3 regions of the Sphingopyxis sp. 550A genome follow, and region 2 is predicted to be linked to each of the others. Evidence: predicted binding sites of a transcription regulator. Region 2 holds the regulator's gene; each other region holds the start of a gene.
What was found. Region 2 encodes LexA, which represses DNA repair genes until DNA is damaged. Its sites were predicted from a motif close to GTTCCNCNCTTGTTCT; they were not measured.
Positions count from the first base shown of each region.

Region 1: ACVENA_RS16655 (DUF6771 family protein) is a predicted target of LexA. The motif match lies at 2,433-2,448, and genes of this name have one in related genera.
Region 3: ACVENA_RS21500 (DUF6771 family protein) is a predicted target of LexA. The motif match lies at 2,969-2,984, and genes of this name have one in related genera.

Region 1 is NZ_CM131615.1:3,431,416-3,438,392, reverse strand. Features, by position in the region: gene ACVENA_RS16680 (LuxR family transcriptional regulator) at 1-277, opposite strand, end outside; gene ACVENA_RS16675 (hypothetical protein) at 565-690, opposite strand; gene ACVENA_RS16670 (SOS response-associated peptidase) at 698-1,348, opposite strand; gene ACVENA_RS16665 (hypothetical protein) at 1,376-1,888, opposite strand; gene ACVENA_RS16660 (hypothetical protein) at 1,901-2,230, opposite strand; gene ACVENA_RS16655 (DUF6771 family protein) at 2,232-2,423, opposite strand; partial or broken gene ACVENA_RS16650 (DUF2958 domain-containing protein) at 2,607-3,007, shown strand; gene ACVENA_RS16645 (hypothetical protein) at 3,130-4,728, shown strand; gene ACVENA_RS16640 (M28 family peptidase) at 4,732-5,694, shown strand; gene ACVENA_RS16635 (ParB/RepB/Spo0J family partition protein) at 6,078-6,977, shown strand, end outside.
Region 2 is NZ_CM131615.1:1,570,150-1,577,126, reverse strand. Features, by position in the region: gene ACVENA_RS07640 (NADP-dependent oxidoreductase) at 1-506, shown strand, start outside; gene ACVENA_RS07635 (anthranilate synthase component II) at 604-1,194, shown strand; gene trpD (anthranilate phosphoribosyltransferase) at 1,191-2,189, shown strand; gene trpC (indole-3-glycerol phosphate synthase TrpC) at 2,186-2,971, shown strand; gene moaC (cyclic pyranopterin monophosphate synthase MoaC) at 3,217-3,690, shown strand; gene ACVENA_RS07615 (molybdopterin molybdotransferase MoeA) at 3,687-4,874, shown strand; gene lexA (transcriptional repressor LexA) at 4,952-5,635, shown strand; gene ACVENA_RS07605 (ComEC/Rec2 family competence protein) at 5,589-6,977, opposite strand, start outside.
Region 3 is NZ_CM131615.1:4,431,133-4,438,109, reverse strand. Features, by position in the region: gene ACVENA_RS21510 (ParB/RepB/Spo0J family partition protein) at 149-2,230, opposite strand; gene ACVENA_RS21505 (DUF2958 domain-containing protein) at 2,354-2,755, opposite strand; gene ACVENA_RS21500 (DUF6771 family protein) at 2,994-3,185, shown strand; gene ACVENA_RS21495 (hypothetical protein) at 3,187-3,516, shown strand; gene ACVENA_RS21490 (hypothetical protein) at 3,528-4,037, shown strand; gene ACVENA_RS21485 (SOS response-associated peptidase family protein) at 4,052-4,702, shown strand; gene ACVENA_RS21480 (autoinducer binding domain-containing protein) at 4,957-5,718, shown strand; gene ACVENA_RS21475 (acyl-homoserine-lactone synthase) at 5,816-6,442, shown strand; gene ACVENA_RS21470 (phytanoyl-CoA dioxygenase family protein) at 6,439-6,977, shown strand, end outside.

The DNA.
Region 1 (6,977 bases), 1.9 Mb from region 2:
ATTCGAAACCGGTGATCGATCTTTCGCCGGCACGCCGGATCGGGTCGGTCGTGCTGAGGTCGAGGCCGACATAGAGCTTCGCCCAAGCGTCCGGGTAGTTATGGACGAGCAGCGACGCGGCCTCGCCGCCGCGCCGGTCGAAGGCCAAGGCGAAATGGTCGAACCCCATGCGGCCCGCCGCCTTCGCAAGCGCTGCGAACAGCTGGTCTTCCTGTGCTGCGCCGGAAATTTCTTCGGCAAGTTCCTCCGTCAAATGAAAATGCTTCACGTCGATCATCGGCCGCTGACGCGTTCCCGACCCGCTGCCCGCGGTCCGCTCCTTCGGGTCGAACGCCGCCGGTTCCTCTCCGGGACGCGCGAGGGTTGGACAAGTCTCCGACGGGTCCTGATATCGCGCGGCGGACTGCTGTCGTCGCTGCCTCGGCGCGGCAATCTATCGGTTCTGACGGTCTAACATCCGGATAAGTCGCGTAAAGCCTGCGGGGGCGGGAGATGGAACCACTTTGACACGTCATTCGCCTGACGGGCGTGCGCTGTGACTTCCCAAGCTGCCTGGCGATGCCGTCAGTTCCCGGTGAGCGACCGGACCGCGCCGATGATCCCGGCGATGAAGGAGCCCGCCACCAGCGCTGCCGCGAGCCAGAACTCGATCGCAAGCGCGCGGCGCCTCCATTTGGGTTCATCGGTCATCGGGGCATCACGGGAAAAGGCCGGGCGCTTCGGCCGGCGGTGCTTTGCGGCTGAACCAGGGAATGTCGGTGCGTTCGACGGCAATCAGGTTGGCGGGATATTTCGCGACCAGCTTCATCGCCTCTGCGGCTCCCGCGCGGAGCCATCGGTCATGATCCGCCGCGTGCAGGATGACCGGCATGCGGTCGTGGATATGGAAAAGCTCGTCGGTCGCATCGACCATCACCATCGTATAGCAGTCGCCCCATTCGTCGCTCCGGCGCCAGAGGCCGGCGCAGGCGGCGAGCGGCTGATCGGTCACGCTCAGCCATGTCCGGGTCATCTTGCCCTTCTCGCCTTCGGCCTCGGCGAAGGCCGTGAAAGGAATGAGGCAGCGCTGCGCCGGATTGGTGAACCAGGTGCGCCAGAAGCTCATCAGCTTGTCGTCGCGCGCATTGTTGACGGGCTTGGGCTTGCTCGTCGGTTTCATATGCTTGAGCCGCACCGGAAATCCCCAGGTCATGGCCTCGAGTGCGCGCGCACCGCCATCGTCGCGAACGACGAACCCTTGGCCACCCGGATAGACGTCGCCGGGCTGCGCGTTGGTGAGCGGTCGGCGCCCGCCGAAGGCTGATGCGACCTCGGCGACCGATGCCTTGAGCGTGACGAGATTGCACATAACGGCGCCTCCTTCCGGTTTTTCCGGTCAGGCCGCTCCCAATAGCTCGTCGAAATTCTGCTGGATCGGCGGCATGATGTTGAAGCTGTTCTTGGGGAATGGCCGCAATATGTCCAGCGCCGGCCGCGTCCCCATCAACCAGTCGAACCAGTCTTCGGGACGGACCACGCCAATATGGCGATCCTTGTGCGGGGCAAGATCGTCATAGGCCGGCACGGTGAGCGCGGCGAAACTCTCGGGCCACAGCCGATGCGCCGGGCGCCAGACGGCGGCGATGCAGAAGAAGGGCTCGTCGGTGATCAGGCTCGCGGCATAGACGGTCTTGCCGCGCTTCACGAGGCCGAACTCATTCGCGAGCAGCAGGCACGGCCTGTCGATGATCGCGGTCTCGGATTTGAGCAGCGGAATCTGGAAGATATCGGCGTCGCGCGAAGGCAGGCCCCAGAGCATTTCCTTCTCGCGCTCGCGCTGGCCGTCCCACACCATCACGCGATGGATCTTGCCGATGCCGACGAGCGCGTCGTCCGTTTCGATTTCCATGGTCGTCAATCCTCATGCACGGAAGCGGCTAAGCGCGCGCTTCCATTCGCGTTCGTCGGGCATGGGCAACGCGATATCGTCGGGACCGGGATCGACCAGCTCGATCCGCACCGGGCGGACACGCTTGCCGGTCCGGGCGCCGCAGCGGACGCACCAGAATTTCTCCCGCGCCTTGCCAAGATCATCGTCCCACATCCGGCATTGGAAGCGCCACCAGATTCCATAGGGGTTGAAGGTCGCGCTGTGCCCGCAGCGGCAAACGGGCTTGATCGCCCGGAACCATGCGGCCGCCTCGAAAATATGGGTCGCGCGGGGCTGCCCGTCCTTTGTCCATCCGCCCACGTCACAGCGAAAGCCCGAGCTGGTCGGGGCTCGCCGGCTCTGCCCCCGCGCGGACGCTCTCGACGATCGCGCGCGCGAGCTCGAACGCGGCCTCGACCCGGATGTGGCTCGTCGGTGCGGTGATGCCGACGCGCGCCCAGCCCGGAGCGGAAAGGATGGTCTCGGCGACTCGGGCGGTATCGATTCTGTCCATGCCCTTATGAGAACATATGATGAACATTTTGACAAGCTGCAGGCGATGAGGTCAGGGCAGCGCCAGCGCGCGTCAGCCGTGCGGCGGCGCGGCCGCCGCACGCGAGGCCGAGGAGCGCCCGGAAACCGGGACGGATCGGGCGCGGCGAGAAAGGCTTGCCGCCGGTCCGCGGAGACCCAAGTCATGAAACTTTTGACCCCCGCGCTCGAGACGCAGCTACGCGCCAATCTCGCCGCCCGGATCGAGGCGGCCGCTGAGGGGCGGTGCGAACCCGATCCGCCGCCAGTCGTTCGCCTGTTCAGCCCCGTCGGCGCAGCGACCTGGCTGGCGACCGAGAGGACGCCGACGGCATTTTCTTCGGTCTGGCCGACCTCGGCTTCGGCTGCCCCGAGCTCGGCAGCTTCGCGCTTGCCGAACTCGAGGCTGCGCGGTTGCCGTTCGGCCTTTCCATCGAACGCGACCTCCATTTCACCGCAAGCCATCCGCTCTCGGCCTATGCCGAGGCGGCGCGCCAGGCCGGATCGATCATAATGGGCGAGCACAGGCTGCGCCGCGCCGCCAGCCGGCTTTCAGGACGCGGCTGATGCGCTCCGACGGACGCCGGGGCCGCCGCGAAGCGGCCCCGGGAGGAAGAGGAGGGCTGGCGCCCCGTGACGGGTTCAGAAGCCGGGAGAGTGTCTCGCGGCGGCCTGTCATGGGGAAAGCCATGGCACAGTTCCAGATCCTGTGTCCGCACTCGGATAGCGAGTGGCGGCCGATCACTGCCGAATTCCGGTTCGCGCCTGCGGACGACCAGCAATATCTCTGGTCATCCTTCGAGGAAGCCGAGGCGGCCCGGCAACAGCTGCTCCTGCGCGCCCCCGATGCCCGGCTCCGCGTCGCGCTCGCGGGCTCGGATATCGGCGATGTCGAATGGGAGGTCCGCGAGAAGCTTCGCTTTGCGGACGGCAGCTATGAACCCACGCCCTGGCATGGCGAGCCTTGGTATCAAGCCAAGCATGCCGAGCACTTTTGTCATATCTCGACCGAGCAGGCGGGCAAGATCGCCTTCACCGAAAATTCCGCCAAGGGACAGCTCGACCGGCAACTGGTCATGTCGCCGGGTCGCTACCTGCGTCGCTACTTCTCGGAGCATCTCGACAATGAGGCGATCGAAGGCTGGTGCGCCCGGCTCTCGGTGCAACTCGCGGAAGATGCGCTCAAGATCACTCAGGATGCCGACGAAATCGAAGAGGTCTTTGTCGGCGGTCCCGGCAGCTGCATGTCGCACGACGCGAGCGACTTCGACAGTTTCTGCCACCCGGTGCGGGTCTACGCCGGGCCTGATACCGCGCTCGCCTATATCGGCGCCCGCGACGATGCCCGGGCGCGCAGCGTCGTGTGGCCCGAGCTCAAAATCTATACCAGCATCTATGGCGATGTATCGCGCCTCAAGCTGCTGCTCGAAAATGCGGGCTATGCGAAGGGCAGCCTCAACGGCGCGCGCATCCGGCGTCTCCTCGACGGGGACAGCTACGTCGTTCCCTATATCGATGCGGGCGATGACCTTGCCGACGACGGCGAACATCTCGTCATCGGCCATGGCAGCATTCCGTCCGAAAATACGAACGGCCTCGGCGATCGCTGCTGGTATTGTCCCCGGTGCGACCACGACACGAGTTCGCACGACATCGTCTTTTACCGGGACGGTTCGTCCGAAGAATGGTGTTACAATTGCTTCACCGATCACTCGGTGTTCTGCGCCCATAATGAGCGCAGCTATAGCGATTCCGAGACTTTCATCACCGTGCTTGCCGATGGCGACGAGCATGACGTGCTCGAAGAGGATGTCGAATCCTTCGGCGCCGTCTATCTCGAAGATCGCGGCGAATGGTGGCTCTCGAGCAGCTGCCGGCAATGCGATGCGTCGGGCGAATGGTTCCATGCCGCCGATCTCACCGAATATCACGGCGAATGGCTCTGCGCCGATTATCTGCCCGAGCCGTTCAACGACGACGACCCGTCGCTCTCCAACGCTCATGTCCTCGCCCGCGACTGGTTCCGGTACGAAATGGACACGATCGAAATCGAGGTCGCCAAATGGCAGGCCGCCGGCGAGCGGGCGCGGGGCGATCGTCTGAGGCGCGAACAGGAAGCGGCCGACCGCCTTCGCATCCACGCCTTGCACATACCGCCTCCCCAGCCGTGCAGCTGCACATGCGCCGACCATCATTCCCCCGACACGCCGCGTCTGATCGAGAGTGTCGTTCCTGCTGCCGCCGCAGCCTTGGCGGTGACCGCCGCCCCTTGCCAGACTGGAGCCTGACCCATGACCTATGAACTGACGGGCCGCGCCGGCCTCCTCGAAATCCTGTCCTGGGCGCGGCCGCACGACAGTGCGACCGAACGCGCTTTCTGCCGAGAATATCTCGATCCGATCCCGGGCATGCGCGCCGACGGCTTCGGCAACCGGATAGTCGCGATCGGCGATCAGCCGCGAACCTTGTGGAGCTGCCATGTCGACACGGTCGCGGCGGCCGGCGGCCACCAGGCTGTGGGCGTCGACGAATATGGCATCGCACATCTGCAGGGCGGTAAGGCGGGCATGTCGCTCGGCGCCGACGACGGCGCGGGAATGTGGATCATGCTCGGCATGATCGAAGCGGGGCGCCCCGGCCTCTACCTCTTCCATCGCGGCGAGGAACAGGGCTGCCTCGGGTCGCGCTGGATCGAGCGCCATACCCCCGAACTGCTGGCGGAAATCGATGCAGCGATCGCCTTCGACCGCGCCGGCCTGGGCGATGTCATAACCCACCAGAGCTTCGGGCGGACATGCTCGGATGCTTTCGCGGCGAGTCTGGCGGCGGCTCTCAACCGCCAGAATTCGGGCTTCCGTTACGCGCCCGACGACACGGGCGTATACACCGATACCAATGAATATGCCGCTATCGTCCCCGAATGCACCAACCTCTCGGTCGGCTACGAGCGCCAGCACGGGCCCCGCGAGACGCTCGACGTCGTCCACTGCGAGCAACTGCTCGCCGCCATGCTCGAACTCGATGCGTCGCAGCTGGTGATCGAGCGCGATCCCGCGACCCGGGAGGATGGCGGCCGGTGGTTCGATCGCGGACGCGGGCATAGCGACGATTTCATCGAAGCGGTCGCCGACCACCCGGCGATTGCGGCCTGGATGCTCGAACAATGCGGCGTCACGTACGATGATTTCCAGATGGCACTGTGGGCCGAGGATATGGACGAAGACCGGGGCTATCGTCCCCTCATGGCGACCTGATGCGCCAGATTCCGCCCGCACGCCGATAGATGAATTGGTCTGCATCGGCCTCCAATGCTCGGCCCATCTCCCGGCTGAGCAGCTGCTCGCTCGTCGAACTTAGGAACGTTCCCGCCTTTCGGTCGCGGTATCCCGCCTGACCTGCTGGTGGAGTCCGGCCATCCCTCTTGGTCCATGCCGAGGCCGTCCGCGCCGCGGGCGCTATCGTCATTGGGGAACAGCGGCTTCTCACCGCCGCGCGCCGCCTCTCGGGGCGCGCTTGAGGCCCGTCCTGGTTCGGGTCCGCTGGTAGCGGACCCGGCGAGGAAGAGGAAAGCCGGGGCTTCGTGACGGGCTTTTGAGCCGGGAGAGTGTCTCCGGGCGGCCCGTCATGGAGAATGGCCATGGCCAGTGCAAAACGAAAGATCACCCTTAGCCCGTCGCGCGACATTCCGTTCGACCGGCTGGTCCTCTCCCAGGCGAATGTCCGCCGGGTGAAGGCGGGCGTGTCGATCGGCGAGCTTGCCGCCGACATCGCGCGCCGCACCCTGCTGCAGAGCCTCAATGTGCGCCCTCAGCTCGGTGATGACGGCGAGGAGACCGGCCTCTTCGAAATCCCGGCGGGCGGGCGGCGCTACCGCGCCCTCGAACTGCTGGTGAAGCAGAAGCGGCTTGCGAAGGATGCGCCGGTGCCGTGCATCGTCCAGTCAGCCTGCGGCATCCTCGCCGAAGAGGACAGCTATGCCGAAAACGCCGTGCGTGAGGCGTTGCACCCGCTCGACCAGTTCCGCGCGATGCAGGCGATGGTCGACAAGGGCAGCGAAGTCGAGGCGATCGCGGCCCATTTCATGACGACGCCCGCCGTCGTGCGCCAGCGCCTCAAGCTCGCGTCGGTGTCGCCGGCGCTCCACGATCTCTACGCCGAGGACGAAATGACGCTCGACCAGCTCATGGCCTTCACGGTGTCGGACGATCATGAGCGGCAGGTCCAGGTCTGGGAACTGCTGGCGCACAGCTTCAACAGGTCCCCCGCCTTCATCCGCAGCAAGCTTACCGAGAACAGCGTTCGCGCCGCAGACAAGCGCGTGCGCTTCGTGAGCGTCGATGCCTATCTCGCGGCGGGCGGGTCGATCGTGCGCGACCTGTTCGAGGCCGACGACGGCGGCTGGCTCACCGACCCGCCGCTGCTCGACCGGCTCGTCGACGAGAAGCTGTCCGCGATCGGCGAGCGTATCGGCGCCGAGGGCTGGAAGTGGGTGCAAACCGCGATCGACATGCCTTATCAGGCGACACGCGGCCTTCGC
Region 2 (6,977 bases):
TCGGCGCCGAAGTGACGACGACGGCCTCGCCACGCGGCCGCGCGCTCGTCGAGCGGCTCGGCGCCGATGTCGTGATCGACTATACAGCGCAGCGCTTTGAGGACGAGGTGCGCGATATGGACGGCGCGTTCGACCTGATCGGCGGCGAGACGCTCGAAAAATGCTTCGGGGTCGTGAAACCCGGCGCAACGGTCGTTTCGATCGCGGGCATGCCCGAACCCGTGACCGCGCGAAAGGACCTCGGCCGCGGCCCCGGACTCGCCGCGCTGTTCTGGATCGCGAGCTTTGGTCTCCGCGCCAAAGCGCGCAGGCATGGCGTCACCTACCGATACCTCTTCATGCATCCCAGCGGCGCTGAACTCGCAGAACTCGCGCAGCTTATCGAAGAGGGGACGCTCGATCCGGTGATCGACCGCATCTTTCCCTTTGCCGAGATCGGCGATGCGATGGCCTATCTCGAATCGGGTCATGCCAAGGGCAAGGTGGTGGTGCGAATGGCGGACTAGGAGGCCGCACTCGATGGCCACACCGGCGAAGCCCGCGTTGCCCGCCCGATAGCTTCTATCCCTTCCCCCCGCGCCGCAAAACCGTTAGGGCGCCGCCATGATCCTCGTCATCGACAATTATGACAGCTTCACCTTCAATCTCGTTCATTATCTGATCGAGCTCGGGACCGAGGTGCGCGTCGAGCGCAACGACGCGCTGACCGCGTCGCAGGCGCTCGCGACCGGGGCCGCGGCCTTCCTCATCTCGCCCGGCCCCTGCACCCCGAACGAAGCCGGAATCAGCCTCGATCTCGTCGCCGCCTGCGCCGATGCGGGCAAGCCATTGCTCGGCGTCTGCCTCGGTCATCAGGCGATCGGCCAGCATTTCGGCGGCACCGTCCAGCGCGGCCATCTGATGCACGGCAAGACTTCGCCGGTCTGCCATGACGGCACCGGCCTTTTCGCCGGCCTCCCCTCGCCGCTCACCGCGACGCGCTATCACAGCCTCGAAGTCGTCGACATTCCGCCGGTTCTCGCGATCAATGCGACAAGCGACGACGGCGCGGTTATGGGCTTCCGCCATGTCGACCTGCCGATCCACGGCGTCCAGTTCCATCCCGAAAGCATCGCGACCGAGCACGGCCATGCGATGCTCGCCAATTTCCTGAAGATAGCAGGACTGCCGGTCGCGGCGCGGCGCGCGGCATGAGCCGTCTCGGCCCGCTCCCCGACCCCGCCGCGCTGCTGGGGCATGACGAAGCGGCCGCCGCGTTCGCGGCGATCCTCGACGGGGACGCGAGCGACGAACAGATCGCCGGCTTCCTGATCGCGCTCTCCGACCGCGGCGAGACGATGGTCGAGATCGCCGCCGCGGCGCAGGCGATGCGCGACCGGATGATTCCGATCGACGCCCCCGCAAGCGCGATCGACGTCTGCGGCACCGGTGGCGACGGCCACCACACGCTCAACGTCTCGACCGCGGTCGCCATCGTCGTCGCGGCGTGCGAAGTTCCGGTCGCAAAGCACGGGAATCGAGCGGCTTCGTCGAAATCAGGCGCTGCCGACACATTGGAAGCATTGGGCCTCGACATGGAACGCGCCGGGGCGATGGCCGAGGCGCAGCTCGCCGATCTGGGCATCTGCTTCCTCTTCGCCGCGAACCATCACCCCGCGATGAAGCGTATCCAGCCGATCCGCAAGGCGATCGGGCAGCGCACCATCTTCAACCTGATGGGCCCGCTCGCCAACCCCGCGCGCGTTTCGCGCCAGCTCGTCGGCATCGCGCGTCCCGCCTATGTCGCCGTCTATGCCGAGGCGCTGCACCGGCTCGGCACCGATCATTCGCGCGTGATTTCGGGCGACGAAGGGCTCGACGAACTGTCGCTCGCCGGCGGCAACGAGGTCGCGGTGGTCACCCGCGAGGGCGTACGGATGCAGCGCAGCACCGCCGCCGACGCCGGTCTTCCCAACCATCCGATCACCGCCATCCGCGGCGGCGACGCAGCGGCGAACGCGGCGGCGCTCCGCGCGCTGCTGCTGGGCGAGCCCGGCGCCTATCGCGACGCGGTGCTCTACAATGCCGCCGAAGCGCTGGTCGTCGCGGGCGCCGCCGAAACGCTCGCGGACGGCGTCGAGGAAGCTGCGGAAGCGATCGACAAGGGGCTCGCCAACGCCCTGCTCAATTGCTGGATCGCCTATAAATGAACAAGCTCATCGAAATTCTCGCGACCAAAGCGCAGGAAGTGGCGCAACGCCGTCAGGCCTATTCGATCGCCGACCTCGACGGCATCGACGCCGGCGCCCCGCGCGGCTTTACCGCGGCGCTGCGGGCAAAGATCAGCGCGGGCGGCTTCGGCCTGATCGCAGAGATCAAGAAAGCCTCGCCGTCCAAGGGATTGATAAGGGAAGATTTCAATCCCGCCGAACACGCCCGCGCCTATGCCGCGGGCGGCGCGGCCTGCCTGTCGGTGCTCACCGACGCGCCTTATTTTCAGGGGCATGAGGAATTTCTGATCGCGGCACGCACCGCGTGCGACCTTCCCGTTCTCCGCAAGGATTTCATGATCGACCCGTGGCAGGTCGCCGAAGCGCGCTCGATCGGCGCCGACGCGATCCTGATCATCGTCGCCGCGCTCGACGACGGCGCGATGCGCGAGATCGAGGAAGCGGCGATCGAGCGCGGCATGGACGTTCTCGTCGAGGTGCACGACGAAACCGAACTCGACCGCGCGCTGACGCGGCTGCGCTCGCGCCTGATCGGAGTCAACAACCGCGATCTCAAGACCTTCGAGACGGATCTTGCGGTAACCGAGCGGCTGGCGAAACGCGTGCCGCCCGGCACGCTTCTCGTCGGCGAAAGCGGCATCGCCACCCACGCCGACTGCCACCGCCTCTCGCAAAGCGGCGTCCACGCCTTCCTCGTCGGCGAAAGCCTGATGCGCCAGGCGGATGTCGAGGCGGCGACAAAGGCACTCCTGAACGGGTAAAGCGACATTTCCGCTGTGGGGTGGGAAGCGGTCGTTGAAGGATGGCGCTACTTTCCCCTCCCGCAAGCGGGAGGGGCAGCGAGACTTACGAACTTGTTCGTTAGTCGCAGCGGGGTGGGCCATCGCGACGTCGCTGCCCACCCCCGCCCCCTCCCGCCTGCGGGAGGGGAGAGAAGCGTCCGCTTCCGGCCGAAACCCACCATCCCCCTTGCCTTCCCCGCCCCACCTTGCTTGGCTCGCCTCCGATGACCAGCAAACCGACTCACCTCGACGACAGCGGCGCAGCGCATATGGTCGATGTCGGCGCCAAGCCCGCCACCCGGCGCCGTGCCGTCGCGAGCGGTCGCATCGCCATGTCGGCCGAGGCACTGAGCGCGATCCGCAGCGGCAACGCGCCCAAGGGCGACGTCCTTTCGACCGCGCGGATCGCGGGCATCATGGCCGCGAAACGCACGTCCGACCTGATCCCGCTCTGCCATCCGCTCGCCCTCACCAAGGTTTCGGTCGAATTCGACTGGGAAGACACCGGCGTTTCGGTCCGCGCCACGGCCGAAACGACCGGCCCGACCGGGGTCGAGATGGAGGCGCTCACCGCCGTCTCGGTCGCGCTGCTGACGCTCTACGACATGGCGAAGGCGCTCGACCGCGCGATGATCCTCAGCGATATCCGTCTGCTCGAAAAGAGCGGCGGCCGCTCGGGCGACTGGCGCGCCGCATGAACGGCCTGCTTGCCGTCGAGGAGGCACAGGCGCGCCTGCTCGCCTTGCGCCCGCCGCTCGCGCCGGAAACTATCGCTTTTTCGGAAGCTCTTGGCCGCTATCTTTCACAGGACATCGCGGCCGAACGCGACCAGCCCGCGGCGCCGCTGTCGGCGATGGACGGCTATGCGATCCGCTTCGACGATCTTCCCGGCCCATGGCGGATCACCGGCGAGGTGGCCGCAGGCGCCGCGCCGTCCGCACCGCTCGGCGCGGGCCAGGCGGCGCGCATCTTCACCGGCGCCATGCTTCCCGATGGCGCCGACACTATCCTCATCCAGGAAAATGCCGCCACCGAGGAGACAGTGCTCACTCTGACCGGCGATGCGCCGGCGCGCGGCCAGCATATTCGCCCCCGCGCGAGCGATTTCGCCGCGGGCGACCGACTCCTCGCCGCCGGAACGCGCCTGACCCCGGGCGCGATTGCCGCCGCGATCATGGGCGGCACAGCGCAGCTTGCGGTCGGTGCGCGCCCGCGCGTCGCGATCATGACCACCGGCGACGAACTGGTGCAGCCGGGCCGCACGCTCGCACCCGGCCAGATTCCCGACAGCAACGGCCCGATGCTCGCGGCGCTGCTCGCGCGCGAACCCGCCGACGTCGGCCTGCCGCTGCACATGCGCGACGACCGGACGATGATCGCGCGTGTTCTCAAGGATCTGGCGCGACGTCACGACGTCATCGTCACCGTCGGCGGCGCGTCAGTCGGCGATCATGACCATATCCGCGGCGCGCTCGAAGATGCGGGCGGGCGCGTCGATTTCTGGAAGATCGCGATGAAGCCGGGCAAGCCGCTGATCGCGGGTCGCATCGGCGACGCGCTGCTGCTCGGTCTGCCCGGCAATCCATCGTCGGCTTTCGTCACCGCGACCCTGTTCCTGCTCCCGCTCGTCCGCCATCTCGCCGGCGCGCGCGACCCACTGCCCGGAATCCGGCGAGCGCCACTCGCGACCGCGCTTGGCCCCGGCGGCGCGCGGCGCGACTATCTGCGCGCGCGCCGCGACGGCGAGCGCCTCATGCTGTTCGATGGGCAGGACAGCGGCCGCACCTTCCCGCTCGCCGAAGCCGACGCGCTGCTGATCCGCGAGATCGGCGCACCCGCCAAAGCCACCGGCGAACTGGCCGATTATATCGACATCGCTTGACAAGTTCCGATTTGTTCCACTATCGTTCTCCCTATGTCCGGCGCCCGGTCCATTCGGGGCATCATGGAGAACAAGCGATGTTGACCGCCAAGCAGCATGAACTGCTCCACTTCATCCAACAGCGCCTCGACGCGAGCGGGATCTCGCCGTCGTTCGAGGAGATGAAGGAAGCGCTCGGCCTCAAGTCGAAATCGGGTATCCATCGCCTGATAAGCGCTTTGGAAGAAAGGGGTTTTCTCCGCCGCCTCCCCAATCGCGCCCGCGCGCTGGAGGTGCTCAAGACCCCCGAAGGCGCCAAGGCTCCCGTCGTAAGCGAGCGCGACAATATCGTCCCGCTGCGCAAGCCCGCCCCCGCGCTGCGCCCGATCGCCGCGAACGACATCATTGAGGTGCCGCTGCACGGCAAGATCGCTGCGGGCGTACCGATCGAGGCGTTCGAGGATCACAACCAGCTCGCGGTTCCCGCCGCGCTGCTCGGCGCGGGCGAGCATTATGCGCTCGAAGTGTCGGGCGACTCGATGGTCGAGGCGGGCATCTTCGACGGCGATTATGCGCTGATCCAGAAAGCCGACACCGCGCGCGAGGGTGACATCGTCGTCGCGCTGGTCGACGGGCAGGACGCGACGCTCAAATTTTTCCGCCGCGAGGGTAAGATGATCCGGCTCGATCCCGCCAACAGCGCCTATGAGCCGCAGCGCTACGAAGCCGGGCGCGTCATGGTGCAAGGGCGTCTTTCGGGACTGCTTCGTCGTTACCACTGAGCTGGTCGGGGCGGCGCCACGGATGCTCGTCGCCCGCGCGTAGCGCGGCGACGACTCGCGGCCTGCTCCCCAGGTAGATCGCCAGCCCGCCGCTTTGCGCCAGACTGTCGCGGTCGATCGTCAGCCAGCGCCCGATGCATTCGCGCGGCAGCCAGCGATCGCTGATCACGACATCGGCCGCGGCGCAGGCGGCCGCCATCTCGGCGCCCTCGATCCGGTCACGGCCCCGCGAGGCGAGGATGACGCGTTGCACGCCGTCGGCGCCCTGATGCCAGCGACAGAAATCGGCGTTGCATTCGACATGGTCGAGATCGGCGAGCGCGCTCAGCGGCGCGTCGATCCCCGCCGCCTCGCTCATCGCATCGCGCACGAAATCGCCCGCGCGGTCGCGCAGCAGCGCATAGCCGCCGCCGGGCACCGCCGCCGCGATGTTGCGCCCGTCGCCGGTGACGAGCAGATCGGGGCGCGGCTGCGCGAGCAACGCCGCGATCCCGATCGCTAGCGGCACCGCCCCCGCCCAACGCCAGCGCGTCCGCCAGATCAGGATCCAGAGCCCGCCGCCAACGGTCAGCGCGAAGCCCCAACGCGGAAAGCTCGGCAGCGTCGCGACCGCCCCCGGCGTGTCGGCCACCGCGTGCGCAAGCGCGATGAGCAGGCGCAGCGCGTGATCGGCCACCCACCAGAAGGGCGCGCCGAACCCGACGCTATCGAACAGCAGCCCCGCCGCCTCCATCGGCATGATGACGAAGGTCGTGAGCGGGATCGCCACGACATTGGCGAGCGCGCCGTAAAGCCCCGCCTTGTGGAAATGAAACAGTGCGATCGGCGCCAGCGCCAGTTCGACCACCAGCCCGGTGATCAGCAATCCCGCCAGCGCCCGCCCCCATCGCAGCGGCAGCACTTCGTCGCGGCGCGCGAGGAAGCGCTGCATCGCCGGGCTTTCGTGAAGCGCGACGAGCGCAGTCACCGCCGCGAAGCTGAGCTGAAAACTCGGCCCCGCGAGCGATTCGGGACGCCATAACAGCACGATCAGCGCGCCTGCCGCCACAAGCCGCAACGTCAACGCCTCGCGCCCCATCAGAAAAGCGACAAGGACGAGCAGCGCCGCGATCAGCGAACGCAGCGTCGGCACTTCGGCGCCCGCGAGCCACGTATAGCCTGCCCCCGCCAGCGCGCCCGCCGCGGCGGCGATCGGCAGCACATATCCCGCCAGCGCCAGCCGCCCGCTGAGTGCGAACAGCCGCATCGCGACGAGCATCGCAAAGCCGATCACCGCGGTCACATGCAGCCCGCTGATCGACAGCAGGTGCGCCAACCCTGCGCGGCGCATCGCCTCGTCATC
Region 3 (6,977 bases), 1.8 Mb from region 2:
GGCGCAGGGTCAGCGAGGGTCGGGGTCAGCGTCCGGACTGAAGGCCGTGACCGGCCCCGGATCGCGTCAAGCCGTCAAAGGGCGACTTTCCCGGATGCGGCTGCGCCGTGAAGAAAATCTGGCGGGAGCTACGCCCCCGCCAGATGGCTCACTCGGCCGCGACGGGCAGTTCGGCGACGCCAGGATCGCCCTCGTCGGCATCGACGGGCACCGCCGTTTTACCGCCGTCCGGATCGATGTCGTCCATACCCGGCGTTCGCATCGGCGCCGGGAGCCAGGTCGTTTCTTCGACCAGCCGCTCGGCCTCGCGGGCCATGTCGGCTTTCTTGAGATGGCCGATCATCCGGGCAGCTTCGTCACCGCGCGCCTCGGCGACATCGGCGAGGATCTGCGGCTTGGTCACACCGCTGAAATAGCCTGCCGCGGTCGGCCGCCACCCCGCGCCATGCACATCGAGCCCCGCGGCCAGCGCGAGGATATGGCTGTGGGCGATCCGTCGCTCGACGCCATGCGCCGAGATGCGGCCATTGTCATATTTGGGAACGACTTCGGCCTGGGCGTTGACGCAGAGCGACACGCAATGCGCCAGGAGCTGCGACTGCTCCTCCCCATCGAGAGTGAGCAGAAAGCTCCACACTTCCTTGTCCGACTGCGGCAGACGCTCCTTCCATGCCGCCGCGCGAGCGTCGATCGCCTGTGCGGGCGCGCAATCGCGCAAATCACCCGGGGCGTTGGAAAAGGAGACCCGGTTCGCCGCGATCTGGACACAGCATTCGCGGCTGAAGCTGTAGAAACAGCCCAGCACGAGGACGTGGAGAACGGCGGCGAAGGCGAGCGCCGGGTCTTGAGCGACCCTGTCCTGCAGCGCGAGGGTGCGCCAGGCCGTGAGATCCGAGACGAGACGGTCGGGGAGCGGGCGCAGCGCGCTCGCTTCTTCGGCACCTTCGGCGTCATCCTGAGCCTTCACGGGTTCGCCATCGCTGCCGGTGGAGCGCGTGGTGTCGCCCGGCCCCGACGCGCTGTCGTCGCCGAGTCCCCCCTGCAGTTGATCCTCAGGCTTCACGAAGCCGCGCTCGACGCGCACCGACCCATCGCGGTCGAGCGAGACGAATGCCCCCGCCATCACCATGTCCTCAGGAGCGAAGATCAGCGGACGGTCGACCAAAGCACCGAGTTCGGCATCGATCGCCTCGATCCGCGCATGCACCTCGTCGGGCACGTCGTGCGCATCGGCCCATTCATCGCCGAGCTCCTCGCCTTCGGCTTCAAGCTCGGCGACGCGGGCTGCTTCCGCTTCGGTCATCGCGACCTCTTCGCGGTCGATCTCGCGAAACCCGCGCGTCGCGTCCCACGGCAGGTCGATCGCGGTCGTCACCCATTTCCAGCCCTCGGCGAGGATGCGCGCGCCCTCGGCTTTCAGCTTGGCATCGACGAGCCGGTCGAGAAGCGCGGGGTCGGTGAGCCAGCCGCCGCCATCGGATTCGAACAGGTCGCGCGCGATGCCGCCGCCCGCTTCGAGATAGGTGTCGAGACCGACGAAGCAGACCCTTTTGTCACCCGCGCGAACGCTGTTCTCGGTGAGTTTCTGGCGGATCCAGGTCGCCGACTTGTTGAAGCTATGCTCGAGCTGCTCCCAGACCTCTTCCTGCCGCGCATGATCGTCGGCGATGGTGAAGGCCATGAGTTGATCGAGCGTCATCGCCTCTTCGGCGTAAAGCGCGTGCAGCCTGGGCGAGACACTGGCGAGCTTCAGGCGCTGGCGCACTGCGGCGGGGGTGGTGTGAAAATGCGCGGCGATTTCCTCGATGCCGGCGTCCTTCTCGACCATCGCCTGCATCGCGCGAAATTCATCGAGCGGATGCAGCGCCTCGCGAAAGCTGTTCTCGGCGAGGCTGTCCTCTTCTGCGAGCACATCATTGGCCGCACCGCCCACGACACAGGGGATCGGCGCGTCCTTCGCGAGCCTCTTCTGTTTCGCCAGCAGTTCGAGCGCGCGGAAGCGCCGGCCACCGGCCGGAATTTCGAACTGCCCCGTTTCCTGCCCCTCCCCATCGAGCAGGGGACGCACATTGAGGCTCTGGAGCAAACCGCGGCGGGCGATGTCGGCCGCCAGCGTATCGATCGATACGCCTGCCTTCACGCGCCGCACATTGGCCTGCGACAGGCGCAAGCGGTCGAGGGGAATGTCGCGCGATGGAGCGAGGGTGATTTTCGGAAGCGCTTTGGTCATGGGCCTTCTCCATGACGGGCCGCCGAGAGACACTCTCCCGGCTCCTGAAACCCGTCATGAAGCCCCGGCTTCCCTCTTCCTCGAACGGGGCCGCCGCCGGCTGCCCCGAAAAAGCCCGCGGCCTCAGCCCCGCCCCGAAAGCCGGCGCGCCGCTGCATGCAGGCGCTGCTCGCCAAGGATGATCGAGCCCGCCGCGCGCGCCGCTTCGGCATAGACCGACAGGGGATGGCGTGCCTCGAAGTGGAGGTCGCGCTCGATGCCGAGCCCGAAGGGCAGGCGCACCCCCTCGAGTTCGGTGGCCGAGAAACTGCCGAGTTCGGGACAACCGAAGCCCAGGTCCGCAAGACCGAACAATATGCCGTCGGCATCGATCTCGGTTGCGAGCCAGGTGGCGGCGCCGACGGGGCTGAAGAAGCGCACGACGGGCTTGGGATCGGGTTCGCGCGCGCCGCGCGCGATCGCATCGTGCCTTGCGGCAGCATTGGCAGCGAGCGCGGCGGCGATGTCGGGAGTGAGGAGTTTCATGCCGCGATCCTTCCCCCGGAATCTTTGCCGCGGCGGCAAGGCTTTGCTTGATGGTTCATTTCGCTTCTCCGCAGCGGACCGGCAGCGAGCCTCTCTCGCCGCACTCCGTCCGCCACGCGGTCCGGCAACCCTCGCGCTCGCTCGCGGCGGCCTGCCGCCGCGGGACCGGGGATCATGGACAGGCCCAGCCGTGCGCAGCGGGCTTGCCATGTTGTTCTTCCTATGTTCTCATATGGGCATGGACAGAATCGATACCGCCCGAGTCGCCGAAACCCTGCTTGCCGCTCCCGGCTGGGCGCGCGTGGGCCTCACCGCACCTACAAGTCACATGCGCGTCGAAGCGGCGTTCGAGCTCGCCCGCGTCATCGTCGAGAGCGTGGGTGGAAGCCCCGAGCCCGCGCATATCGACCAGCTCGGGCTTTCGCTGTGACGTGGGCGGCTGGACCAGAGAAGGCGGGCGGCGCGCGACGCATCTGTTCGAGGCGGCGGCATGGTATCAGGCGGTCAGGCCCGTGTGCCGCTGCGGCCATAGCGCGACCTTCGATCCTTATGGTCTGTGGTGGAAGTTCCAGCGCAAGATGTGGGACGATGATCTTGGCAAGGCGCGTGAGAAATTCTGGTGCGCGCGCTGCAAGGCACGGACCGGCAAACGTATTCGGCCGATCCGGCTCGAACTGGTCGCGCCGAGCAAGGACGATATCCAATTGCCCATGCCCGACGAACGCGAATGGAAGCGCGCGCTGAGCCGCTTCCGGGCCTAGGAGACCGTCCGATGGACATCGAGAATGACGACGCCCTTGTGGGCATTGGCAAGAGCCATCGCGTGATGATCTGGGATGGACAGCAGGAGCGCGAGAAGGAGCTTCACTGGGGCCTGCCGTCGCGTGATCATGACATCTTCCAGATCCCGCTGCTCAAGTCCGAGACCGCGATCATCGACCGTCCGTGCCTGCTGCTTGCCAATGAGTTCGGCCTGGTGAAGCGCGGCAAGACGGTCTATTCGGCAAGCCTCATCGGCGAACCCTTCCTATGCATCGCGGCAACATGGCGTCCCGGGAACCGCGATTGGCCCGACAGTTTCGCGGCGCTCACCGTCCCCGCCTATGCCGATCTTGCCCATCATAAGGACCGCCATGTCGGGGTGGTTCATCCTGACGACCTTTTCGACTGGCTGATGGGAAGGCGACCACCGCTGGACTTGCTGCGGCCCTTCCCCAAGGATAGCTTCAGGATCACGCCGCCGATCCAGCAGAATTTCGACGACCTGCTCGGAGCGGCCTGACGAAGGGCCGCCCGATGTGCAACCTGGTGACGCTGAATTCGACGGTCGACGAGGTGGCATCCTATTTCAAATCGCGTCGGCCGCAGGCCACCAACGCATCGCCCGGCGATGTCTATCCCGGCGGACAGGGTTTCGTGGTGAGGCAGGACGGCGGCGAACGCATCCTTCAGGCCATGACCTGGGGCTTCCCGGTGCGCCTCAAACATATGAAACCGGCCAGCAAGCCGAAGCCGGTCAACAATGCGCGCGACGACAAGCTGATGTCCTTCTGGCGCCCCTGGTTCACCGCCCCCGCCAATCGCTGCCTCATCCCTTTCACCTCCTTCGCCGAAGCCGAAGGCGAGAAGGGCAAGATGACGCGAACCTGGATCAGCGTCACCGACCAGCCGCTTGCCGCATGGGCGGGGCTCTGGCAACCGACCGACGAATGGGGTGATTGCTATACCGGCGTGATGGTCGATGCGACCGAGGAACTGTTCCACATCCATGATCGCATGCCGGTTATTTTGCACCCCGAAGATCATGATGCCTGGCTTCACGCACCTGCCGAAGAGGCGATGGCCTTGGTCGCAAAATATCCTGCCGATCGCCTCGCCGTCGAGCGCACTGAAGTGCCCTGGTTCAGCCGTAAGGCGCCGCCCGCCGACGCGCCGTCGCTGCTCTGACAAGCCGTCATATCCGACAGGAATAGATCCAGAAGCGGGTCCGATTGTCGGGACGGGGGCCTTTACCCGGATTATCAGCCTGTTACATCTTGCTCACCGATCGATCGCCGTGCGCCAGGCTGCGGAAACAGCGGCCGGACATGGCGTGAGGACCCGTCGGAAATTCCCCCGTTCGCCCGCGCCGAAAGGAAAAGGCCCGCGGCGATTGTTGGAGCGGACCGCAGGCGAGCGGGTCGGGAACGCGCCGGCGGCCGATGAACGACGTGAAGCATTATTATCTGACAGAGGAACTCGCACAGGAATTTACCGGAGCAGACCGAGAAGAGCAGCTCTTTGCCGCACTGACCAAGGCTGCGGGCCGAATGGGGTTCGACCATTTCGCGCTTGCCTTCGATCGGCGCGGAACCGGCGAACCGGCGTCGATCCTCGTGCACAATTATCCCGACGCCTGGGCCAAGGTCTATGTCGGTTTCGATCTCAGCGGAACAGATCCCATCCGCCGCGCCAGCGAGCGATCGCTGACCGGCTTCGAATGGCGCCACGTCGATCGCTATATTCCGCTGAGCCGCGGCGATCGCCAATTGCTGTCGGTGGCACGCGAGAGCGGCGTCGGTGACGGTTTCACGGTTCCCCGCCATCTGCCCGGCGAGGCGTCGGGGACCTGTTCCTTCGCGGTCCGTCCGCATGCGGACATTCCGGCGGACATGCTCCACGCCGCCGAAATCCTCGGCGCGATTGCCATCGCTTCGGCGCGCGAGTTGATCGGCTCCTCTCCCTTACGGCCACGCCCGATGCTTACCGAACGGCAACGCGAATGCGTGCTCTGGTCGGCGCGCGGCAAGACCGCCGGCGAGATCGCCGATATTCTCGGGATCAGCGAAGAGACGGTCGTGCGCCACCTCAAGATGGCGCGCGACCGCTATTCGGTGCATTGCCGCTCGATGCTGATTCTGTGCGCGCTGTTCGACGGGCTGATCGGCTTCTCGGACATCTACGACTGGTGGCGCCCGAACTGACGCGCCGCGCATAATCGCAAAATCCTTGCCCAGAAATGGGCATAGGCGCCGCGCAGGATCGATGGTCTGATTCCGGCTCCACAGCCAAGGAATCATCATGATCGAACAATCCGTGCGGGCGCCGATGGCGCCCGGGGATGCCGCGCTGCGCGGCATGTTTGCCGCGCGAAAGCAGGTCTTCATCGACCAGCTCAAATGGGATTTGCCCGTCCTCGACGGCCGTTTCGAGCTGGATCAGTTCGACACGCCCGACGCCCGCTATCTGATCCTGCTCGACCCCGACGATCTGCGTCATCGCGCTTCGGCGCGCCTCCTGCCGACCACGGCGCCGCACCTTCTCGGCGACATCTATCCGCACCTCTGCGCCGATGGCCCGCCGACCGGCACCAGAATGTGGGAGATCAGCCGCTTCTGCCTCGACCCCGCGCAGACGCCCGCAGAGCGCCGCGACGCCCGCAACCAGCTCGTGACCGCGCTCGCCGACCATGCCCTGCACAATGGCATCAGCGACTATGTCGGGATTGCGGAGGCGGGCTGGTACCACAGTATCAGCAAATTCGGCTGGACGTGCCGCACGCTGGGGCCCGTCTACCGAGATGACGCGTGCAGGATCGTCGCGCTCAACATTTCGATCGACGAAGACACGCTCCCGGGCCTGAAACGAACGGGGACCTATGCGCCGCTCATGCTCAAATTTGAGGAAGGCGGGGAGCCGGCGCTATGAAAAAGGATCTCACCGAAGCCGATGTCAGCGCGATGCTGGTCGAGGAATTGCGCCGCACCGGCTATTGCATCCTCCGCAACGAGGCGATCGCCCGCGTCCGCGCCTTGGCGCAGGATCTCGATCCGATCTTCGACGCGACACCCTTCTGCGATGGCAATTTCTATGGTCGCCGCACGAAGCGCTGCGGCAGCCTGCTCAAGCGATCGGAGCATATGGCCGCACTGGTGCTCAATCCGATCATCCTCCCCGCGGTCGAGACGATCCTCGGAACTGGGTGCGACCGGATACAGCTCAACCTCACCCAGGCGATCGAGATCCATCCGGGCGAAGTCCGGCAGTTTCCGCACCGCGACCAGGATATGTGGCGCGGCGCCAACGGCACCCAGGAATATCTGGTCAATGTCCTCTGGCCGCTCACGCCCTTCACGAAGGAAAATGGCGCGACGCGCATCTTCCCGAACAGCCATGGCGCGGCGGGAATGGCAAAGACCGATCTCGGCCAGCCGATATTCGCCGAATGTGAGCCGGGGTCGGC